DNA from 3 places in the Caulobacter sp. SRI_014 genome. Region 3 is predicted to be linked to each of the others. Evidence: predicted binding sites of a transcription regulator. Region 3 holds the regulator's gene; each other region holds the start of a gene.
The links. Region 3 encodes LexA, which represses DNA repair genes until DNA is damaged. Its sites were predicted from a motif close to ATGTTCNCNANNTGTTCT; they were not measured.
Positions count from the first base shown of each region.

Region 1: the regulator LexA is predicted to act here: its motif matches at 1,222-1,239, upstream of AC2YG9_RS15190 (putative DNA modification/repair radical SAM protein).
Region 2: the regulator LexA is predicted to act here: its motif matches at 1,346-1,363, upstream of recA (recombinase RecA).

Region 1 is NZ_JBYCZQ010000006.1:215,845-219,117, forward strand. It holds gene AC2YG9_RS15180 (hypothetical protein) at 125-271, opposite strand; gene AC2YG9_RS15185 (transglutaminase family protein) at 290-1,147, opposite strand; gene AC2YG9_RS15190 (putative DNA modification/repair radical SAM protein) at 1,252-2,472, shown strand; gene AC2YG9_RS15195 (UdgX family uracil-DNA binding protein) at 2,469-3,273, shown strand, end outside.
Region 2 is NZ_JBYCZQ010000015.1:31,840-35,112, forward strand. It holds gene AC2YG9_RS21820 (amidohydrolase family protein) at 162-1,310, shown strand; gene recA (recombinase RecA) at 1,437-2,507, shown strand; gene kduI (5-dehydro-4-deoxy-D-glucuronate isomerase) at 2,809-3,273, shown strand, end outside.
Region 3 is NZ_JBYCZQ010000005.1:55,127-58,399, forward strand. It holds gene trpC (indole-3-glycerol phosphate synthase TrpC) at 1-62, shown strand, start outside; gene AC2YG9_RS13045 (hypothetical protein) at 319-561, opposite strand; gene lexA (transcriptional repressor LexA) at 725-1,423, shown strand; gene AC2YG9_RS13055 (ComEC/Rec2 family competence protein) at 1,404-3,273, opposite strand, start outside.

The DNA.
Region 1 (3,273 bases), on a different contig from region 3:
CCCTTCCGCGTTAAGGAACGTTAACCGGCTGTGGGCGGCTAGCAAGCCCAGTCGCGGGGCAGGCGAGCCCCATTCGATCACTTTTCGTATCGTGGGTCGCCGAACTTACGCCCGATATGAGCGGTCAGTGCGCGGGCCGGCGTTTGGGGACCGCCTTGTCCTCTTTTCTGGTCGCCTCTTTCTGGGCCGGTTGGCCATGCTGCGGTTCCGGGGCGGACTTGGGGAAGGCGTCCTTCCAGGCCGGTTCCTGCTGCTGGAAATTCGAGGTCATGACGCAATACTCCAGGCTTCAGGCGGCTGCCGCCAGGTCGTCGGCGGCGGAAACAGTGACGTTGACGGTGAGGCTGCGCCGGCCCGGATCGCCGATCAGGATTCCGCTGACCGGGGCGGCTTCGCGCGGCGTGCGGCTGACGGCGACAGGGATCAGGTCAGGAGACTCGGCCAGGCCGTTGGTCGGGTCGAACTCGGTCCAGCCAAGGTCCGGCAGGAAGACCTCGCACCAGGCATGGGTCGCGCCGGCGCCGCGCAGGGTGGCGGCCGGGCTGTGCAGGTAACCGGTGACGAACCGGGCCGCAAAGCCGGCCCGGCGCAGGACTTCGACCATCAGCCAGGCGAAATCGCGGCAGGTGCCAGACCGGGTGGCGATGGTCTGGGCCGGCGTCTGGACGCCTTCCTCGTACCGGGCCCGGTAGGCGAAGGCGTCGATGGTCCGGTTCAGCCGTAGCAGGAAGTCGAGCGCTGGTTCGCCGGGCGGACCAGCCTGCTCATGCAGCCAGGCGGTGACGCTCGGATCGTCCTCGCTGTCAGGGACGATGTAGGGGGCCAGGGCAGCCTTTTCGTCCTGGCCGTAGGTGATGGGCAGGGCGGTGTGCGGATTATCCGGATGAAAGGGGGCCAGCGGGGCGGGGAAGCGTTCGATGACCAGTTGGCTGATGATCGCCAGCTCAGTAGCCTCGCCTTCAGGCGTGAACCAGCAGACGCAGTTGCTGTAGGCGTCGTAGGTCCAGCGGATGCCGCCCGGCGGTCCGACGGCGAGGGAGGCTTTCTCGACCTTCAGTCCATGGCTGTCGCGGGGCCGGACCAGCAGACGCTGGGGCCCGAACGCCACCGGCTTCTCGTAGCGGTAGCGGGTTTCGTGCTGGATCATGAGGCGTGCCACGCAGGGCAGAACCGTGCGGGAAGCCTTTGGTTCCAAACACTTTTCGCGTGATGGCCATTGTTAGAACAAAATAGGAACATTATAGGTCGGGCATGGCCGTGCTCGATCTCAAGCGTAAACTCTCCATCCTGTCCGACGCGGCGAAGTACGATGCCTCCTGCGCCTCCTCCGGCTCCAGCAAGCGCAACTCGATGGGCGGCAAGGGGGTGGGATCGACCGAGGGCATGGGCATCTGCCATGCCTATGCGCCGGACGGGCGGTGCATCAGCCTGCTGAAGATCCTGCTGACCAACTTCTGCATCTACGACTGCGCCTACTGCATCAACCGGGTCAGCTCGAACGTGGCCCGGGCGCGGTTCACGGTGCAGGAAGTCGTCGACCTCACGCTGGGCTTCTACAAGCGCAACTACATCGAGGGGCTGTTCCTCTCCTCGGGCATCATCCGATCCGGCGACTACACGCTGGAGGAGATGGTGCGGGTCGCGAAGTCCCTGCGGCTGGACCACGACTTTCGAGGCTACATCCATCTCAAGCTGATCCCGGAGGCCTCGCCGGCCCTGGTGCTGGAGGCGGGGCTCTACGCCGACCGGGTGTCGATCAACATCGAGCTGCCGAGCGATGCGAGCCTGAGCCAACTGGCGCCGCAGAAGGACGTGCGGGTGATCAAGAAGGCGATGGGCGGAGTGGGGTTGGCCATCGACGAGGGCAAGGAGAAGGGCCGCAAGACCCGACCGCCGCGGTTCGCCCCGGCGGGCCAGTCCACACAGCTGATCATCGGGGCGGACGCCTGCAGCGACGGCGAGATTCTGAACCGCAGCGCCCGGCTCTATGGCGGCTATGGCCTGCGGCGGGTCTACTACTCGGCCTTCAGCCCTATCCCCGACGCCTCGCGCAATCTGCCTCTGGAGCGGCCGCCGCTGTTGCGCGAGCACCGGCTGTACCAGGCCGACTGGTTGATGCGGTTCTACGGCTTCGAGCGGAAGGAGATCGTCGCCGACGAAGGCAACCTCGATCTGGCGATCGATCCCAAGCTGGCCTGGGCCCTGGCCCATCGCGAGGATTTCCCGGTCGACGTGAACAAGGCCGACCGCGAGACCTTGCTGCGCACCCCGGGGCTGGGCGTGAAGACGGTCGACCGGCTGATCGCGCTGCGCCGTCAGAAGCGCTTGCGGCTGGAGGATGTGAAGCGGCTGGCGCGCGGGGTGGAGAAGGTCAAACCCTTCATCGTCGCCGAGGACTGGACGCCGGGCTCGCTGACCGACCGGCTCGATCTGCGGGCCCAGGTTGCGCTCGAGCAGCCGAGGCTGCTTTGAGACTGGCGCGACTGCAGGGGCCGACAGACTTCGAGGGCTGGCGCCACGCGGCCCGGTCGCTGCGGCTGCAGGGCATGGCGCCGACGACGGTGGCCTGGGCCGTGGCGGGGGAGGGAGACCTTTTCGCCGAGCAGGGCGGGGTCGAGGAGGCCGCCGCGCCCGCCTTCCGCACGCCGCGCGCCTTTGTCGACCTGGCGCAGGACGTCATCTGCCACCGCGACGACGAGCGGTTCGACCTGCTGTACCGCCTGCTCTGGCGACTTGAGCGCGAGCCGAGCCTGATGCTGGACATCACCGACCCGGACGTCGCCCGGGCCCGCGAGATGGCCAAGAACGTCTCCCGCGCCAGCCACAAGATGAAGGCCTTCGTCCGCTTCCGGCGGATCGAGGGCGCCGAGCCGGAAGCCTACGCCGCCTGGTTCGAGCCGGCCCATTTCGTCGTCGAGCGAACCGCCGGCTTCTTCGTGCGGCGGTTTGCGGGGATGCGGTTCTCGATCCTGACCCCGGATCTCTGCTGCCACTGGAACGGCGACGAGCTCAGCTTCTCGCCGGGTGTTTCCCGCGACCAGGCGCCGGCCGACGACGTGCTGGAGGACTATTGGCGGACCTACTACGCCTCGATCTTCAACCCCGCCCGGCTGAAGGTGAAGGCCATGCAGGCCGAGATGCCCAAGCGCTACTGGCGCAACCTTCCCGAGGCCCGGCTCATTCCCGACCTGATCGCCTCCGCCGGGACAAGGACCGCCGCCATGGTCGCCGCCGCGCCCACGTCGCCGTCGAGACACGCCGGCAAGGCGGTGC
Region 2 (3,273 bases), on a different contig from region 3:
CACCGGTGCGTCAGCCCGTCACAGCACGGAATGTGTATCCACAATCCGGGCATTCTGCCCCCTGTCGAACACACCGGCCCTATCGAGACTCCACAAACAGGGCGGCTGCGGCTACTCTTCGAATAACCGGTACGGCAGAGACCGATTTGGAGGAGGCCGCGATGTCCTACGCCCAGGGGCGCGTCATGAACGACGCCGACAGCCACATCATGGAAAGCGAGGACTGGCTGAGCGCCAATGCCGACGCTGCCGTGCGCGACCGCCTGATCCCGCTGCGGCTGGAGGCCGGCGGGGCCGGGGCGGCCGAGGCCATCCGCCGGGCCAAGGCGCGGCAGACCGACGAGGCGGCGACGGCGGCGATCGCGTCCAACGTGGTCTCGGGCCCCAAGGGCTGGGGCGCCTATGGGGCGATGAACCCGGACGAGCGGCGTCGGGCGCTGGACGACCTCGGCTTCTCGCGCCAGCTGGTCTTCACGACCTTTGCCGGCAGCCAGTTCCTGCGCAGCGACGACCTGGAAGTGAAGTACGGCGGCTCGCGGGCCCTGAACCGGGGCATGGCCGACTTCTGCTCTGGTGACAAACGGCTGATCCCGGTCGGAATGGTTCCGCTCGATGATCCTGCCCAGGCGCTGATCGAGGTCGATCTGGCGATCAAGGCCGGCATCGGGGCTATCTGGCTGCCGGCCAGCCCGGCCGGCGGGCGCTCGCCGGGCCACCCGGATCTTGACCCGGTCTGGCGCCGGATGAGTGAGGCGGGCGTGCCCTTCATGCTGCATGTCGGCGGCTCGCCGCCGGTGCTTGACCCGGCCTATCAGAACAATGGTCATCCCCGGCCCACCGACTGGCTGGGCGGCGGCGAGAACCTGCGGGCCAAGGACTTTTTCGTGCTCAGCTTCGCGCCGCAGATGTTCCTCTCGGCCCTGGCCCTCGACGGCGTCTTCGACCGCTTCCCGAACCTGCGGGGCGGGGTCATCGAGCTGGGCGCCGGCTGGGTTCCGGACTTCATGCGTCGCCTCGACCAGGCCTGGAAGAGCTGGAAGAAGACCGATCCGGTGGTCGGTGGTTTGAGCCGTCCGCCCTCGGAGTTCATCCGCCGGGCCGTGCGCTTCACCCCCTTCGCCACCGAGGACGCCGGGCTGATCATCCGCGAGGGCGGCGAGGAGCTGTTCCTGTTCTCCAGCGACTTCCCGCACCCGGAAGGGACAAAGGACCCGATCGGGCGGTTCGAGGCGACCTTCGAGGGTCTGTCGGAAGAGGGCAGGGACCGCTTCTACCGCAGGAACTTCGACGACATGTTCCTCACGGCCTGAGCCGGTGTTCCGCAAAAATGTTCTCGCCGAAAACGAGAACATATTGCGAACGAGAACAAACCATGTACTTATGCCCTCAACGCGCCGGGCGGGCCGGCGAGAATCGTGGGACAAGGTGGAAAGTACATGGCTAATCAGGCGGCATTGAAGCTCGTGGGTAAAGACGACGGTGACAAGCAGCGCGCGCTCGAAGCGGCGCTGAGCCAGATCGATCGGGCGTTCGGCAAGGGCTCGGTGATGAAGCTGGGCGTGAAGGGCAAGATCGAGGAGATCGAAAGCGTCTCCACCGGTTCGCTCGGCCTCGACATCGCACTCGGCATCGGCGGCCTGCCCAAGGGCCGGATCATCGAAATCTACGGCCCGGAAAGCTCGGGCAAGACCACCCTGGCCCTGCATGTGGTGGCCGAGGTCCAGAAGGCCGGCGGCACCGCCGCCTTCGTCGACGCCGAGCATGCGCTGGATCCGTCCTACGCCCACAAGCTGGGGGTCAACCTCGACGAGCTCCTCGTCTCGCAGCCGGACACCGGCGAGCAGGCGCTGGAGATCACCGACACCCTGGTGCGGTCGAACGCCGTCGACATCATCGTCATCGACTCCGTGGCGGCCCTGACGCCGCGCGCTGAAATCGAAGGTGAGATGGGTGACAGCCTGCCGGGTCTGCAGGCCCGTCTGATGAGCCAGGCGCTGCGCAAGCTGACCGGCTCGATCCACAAGGCCAAGACCATCGTCATCTTCATCAACCAGATCCGCATGAAGATCGGGGTGATGTACGGCAGCCCGGAGACGACGACCGGCGGTAACGCCCTGAAGTTCTACGCCTCGGTTCGCCTCGACATCCGCCGCACCGGCTCGGTCAAGGTCCGTGACGAGATCATCGGCAACAACGTCCGGGTCAAGGTCGTCAAGAACAAGGTGGCCCCGCCCTTCCGCGAAGTCGAGTTCGACATCATGTACGGCCAGGGCATCTCCAAGCTTGGCGAGATCATCGACCTGGGGGTGAAAGCCGGGGTCATCGAGAAGTCGGGCAGCTGGTTCTCCTGGAACAGCCAGCGCATTGGCCAGGGCCGCGACAACGTCCGGGAGTTCCTGAAAGCCAACCCGGACATGGCCGCCGAGATCGAGGCCCAGGTCCGCGGCAAGTCGACCGATATCGAGGAAGAGCTGCTCGTCGGCCCGACCGAGGAAGACGACGTCTAGGCTCAAGCCTCGAGCGAAATGCTCGCGGCCGGCCGGGGATGAGGCGCCGATCCACCCTCGTGCGCCCATCCCGCCCCGCACTTGGCGGGCCGCAGCTAAAGGACGTCCGCCGAAAGGCGGGCGTCCTTTTCTTATGGGGACAGGTACGCCTCCGGCTGTTGGCGGCTGCTGATCAACGATGCGCGGCGCGAACCGGTCCCCACCGGCAACGGCTCCTGCTAAAGTCGTCAGCGACGCTTGCCACAAGTCATGACACCGGTTACCTGACCGGAAACACGATCTCTCGGGAGGACCTCGTCACATGTTCGCCAAGACCCTTCAGGCTACCCATCCGGACATGATGGACGGCGCCACAAACGACCAACTGCGCGACCGTTACCTGCTGACCGGTCTGTTCGTCGATGGCCAGGTGGTGCTCAACTACAGCCACAACGAACGCTTCGTGATCGGCGGTGCGGTTCCCGGCGCTGCGCCTCTGAAGCTGCCCGACCAGACCGAACCGGCCAGCGCCGCCGGCCATCCGTTCCTGGAACGCCGCGAGTTGGGCATCATCAACGTCGGCGGAGCCGGCAAGGTGACGGTCGATGGCCAGGCCTTCGACCTGGGTCCCCGCGATGGTCTCTATGTCCCGATGGGCACGAAGGACGTGGTCTTCGAAGGGGAGGGCGCCCGCTTCTACCTCGCCTCGACCCCGGCCCACGCCCGCTTCGAGGTCAAGAAGATCGACATCACCCAGGCCACGCCCCTGGAGCGCGGCTCGCTGGAG
Region 3 (3,273 bases):
TCGGCGAAAGCCTGATGCGGCAGGCGGATGTCACCGCCGCCACCCGCGCCCTGCTGGCCTGAAATAAACTCCGGGCGAAATTCAAGGCCCTGATTTTCCGGGCCTCCGGGCCATCCCGCCGCGTAGGCCGGCGCGATCACAAACAGACCAACAATCCCCGCGCCCGGACCCACGCCTCACCTACGCCGGAGCCTACGCGCCCCGCCGGTCGGCCAACATCAAAGCCACCGCTTCCTCAGTGTTTTCAACGCCTGCCCCCGAGGGCCGCCCATGGCGCCCGCCGATCCCGGCTATAATGGTAAGCCGCTTCGATAGGGCTCAGCCCGCTGCCGCCGTCCGCAGCGGGGCCACGCTCGCGGGCGGCGCCGCGCGCCGCCCCATGGTCCAGTTGCCGCAGACCCGAACCTTCGGGTTCGGCGCCGACCAGATCTCCCCGCTGTCGTCCAGCGCCACCACCCAGATCAGATGATGCTCCTGACCATAGTCGATGACCGCAAACGCATAGCCGTTCCCTTTGTCCTGGACGGTGACGGGCAGGCAGGGATTGAGTTGGGTGAACATGAAGCACGCGGCCGCTGATGGGGACTGATCAACGGCGGAAAATTCCGCTTGTTCCTATGTCGGATGAGCAACGCGGTTAACTTGACATCAAGAAAGAACACCTAGAGAACATCCATATCGTTTGCGATTTGTTCCCACTGAATCGCGCCTGGAGAGCCCGCCCATGCTGACCCGCAAGCAGCACGAACTTCTCATGTTCATCCACGAACGGATCAAGGAATCCGGCGTCTCGCCGTCGTTCGACGAGATGAAGGACGCCCTGGACCTGGCCTCCAAGTCCGGCATCCACCGGCTGATCACCGCCCTCGAGGAGCGCGGCTTCCTGCGCCGCCTGGCCCATCGGGCCCGCGCGCTGGAGGTGGTCAAGCTGCCGCAACAGGCGACCACCTCGGCCCCGGCCGGCGGCCGCCAGACCTTCAAGCCCCAGGTCGTCGAAGGCTCCCGCGCCGCCATGAGCGGGCCCGAGCCGGCCAACGATGTACGCGAGCTGTCGGTGCTTGGCCGCATCGCCGCCGGTGTGCCGATCGACGCCATACAGCACGAACGTTCCGTCATGCCGGTGCCCGAAGCCATGCTGGGCGCCGGTGAACACTATGTCCTGGAAGTCGACGGCGACTCGATGATCGAGGCCGGCATCCTTGACGGCGACTACGTCGTCATCCGCCGCACCGACCAGGCCACCAGCGGCGAGATCGTTGTCGCCCTGGTCGAGGGCGAGACCGCCACCCTGAAGCGCCTGCGCCGCAAGGGGGCCTCCATCGCCCTGGAGGCCGCCAACCCCAAGTACCAGACCCAGATCTACGGCCCCGACCAGGTGGCCGTGCAGGGCAAGCTGGTCGGCCTCATCCGCCGCTATCACTGATAGTCCAGGGGCGCCTGCCGCGTAGCGGCTGCGCCCAGACGATCCGCCAGCCCTGCCCCTGGCGGTAGAGTTCGGCGGAGCCGCCCTTCCTGAAGTCGGCGGCGCTCAGGATCAGGTCGGACCGGCAGCCTTGCGGAGCCTCCGACCGGAACACGACAACCCTGGCCGCGCACAGCTCGGCCAGGGTTTTCTCATCCGGGACCCGGCGCTGATTCCATTGCGCCACCTCCCCCAGGCACCGGCGGCGATTGCAGTCGAAAAGGTCCGGGGAATCCACGTCATCCAGCGTCAACCCGCGCCTGCGGGCCCAGACCTCCAGGGCGAAGCGCCGACTTTCCGGCCGGGCCGGGATGGCCTGCTCGCCCCGACGGATCGCCAGGGCTGAGCCATCGGAGGCGATCCACAGGTCCGGCGGCGCGGGTCTCGGCCAGAGCGCGACGGTCAGCGCCAGGGGGACACCCAACCAGCGGAGGCGTCCCTGCCACAGGCAAAGGATCAGGATGCCGAGGAAGGCGACCGGTAGGGTCCAGGCCGGGCCGCTGGCGACGGTGACCTGCGCACCTGGCGTTTGAGCCGTCTGACCGGCGATGGCCAGCATCAGGTCGATCGACCAGCCGGCTACGGCGAGGAACGGTCCGCCCAAGCCCAGCGGCTCCAGCGCGGCGCCGAGGGCAAGAAAGGGCATCATCACGAAGCTGGATATCGGCGCGACCAGCAGGTTGGCCACCAGTCCATAGGAGGCGACGCGGTTGAAATGGTGCATGGCGAACGGCCCCGTCGCCAGACCGGCGACTAGGCTCATCGCGATGCTGGCTCCGATCCAGACGGCGACCGCCTGCGGAAAGCGGATCCACCAGGGGGTCGAGATCTCCTTCACCGGGTTGGGCAGACGTTCGACCAAGGCCACCAGGGCGGCGGTGGCGGCAAAACTCATCTGGAAGCCGGGCTCGGTCGCGGCCTCTGGATAGAGGATCAGGATGACCATGGCTGCCACGGCCAACGCATCGAGGCTGATGGCCCGCCGGTCGAACAGGACGGCCAGAAAGGCCACACCGGCCGTGATCGCCGCCCGCACAGCCGGCGACGGCGCGCCGGAGACGACAAGGTAGGTGGCCACCGCCGCCATGCCGAGGACGGCAGCGGTCTTCTTGCCGTTGATACGCAGGGCCAGCCAGGGCCAGGCGGCGATCAGCAATCGGGCCAGAGCGAAGGCGAAGCCCCCGACAATGGCCATGTGCAGGCCGGAAATGGAGATGATGTGCGCCAGCCCCGAAGCCCGCATGGCGTCGGTCTGCTCTTTGGTTATCCAGGCCTCGTGGCCGGTGACCATGGCCGCGCCCATGCCGCCGGCGTGCTCGCCCATCTGGTCGACGATGCGCCGAGCCAGGCTCCAGCGCATGGCGTTGACGCCCATCGCCCATCGCAGGGCCAGCGGCGGCTCGGCCAGGGCGATGGCCTGGGGCTGCGACACCGCGAACCCGACGCCGCCGACCCGGTCGAACCAGGCGTCGCGGGCGAAGTCGTACGAGCCGGGGCTGGACGGCGGCGGCGGTGGACCAAGGCCGGCGCGCAGGCGGATGGACTGGCCCGGCCCGACGACCGCACCCTCATCGACGGTCAGGCGGACGCGGTACGGCAGTTCATTTTGCTCGAGGCCCTCGATCCGCGTCGGCGCGATCAGCAGCCGGCCGCCGCTGGAGCCCGGACTGGCGACGTCCAGCACCCAGCCCTCGACCACGGTCGGCTTTTCGAAGTCGGGGGAGACAGGCGCCCGCACCAGCTCGGTGCGGACCTTCCCCGCGACCCCGCCCAGCACCACCAAGGCCGCGAGCCCGGCCAGAAGGAACCAG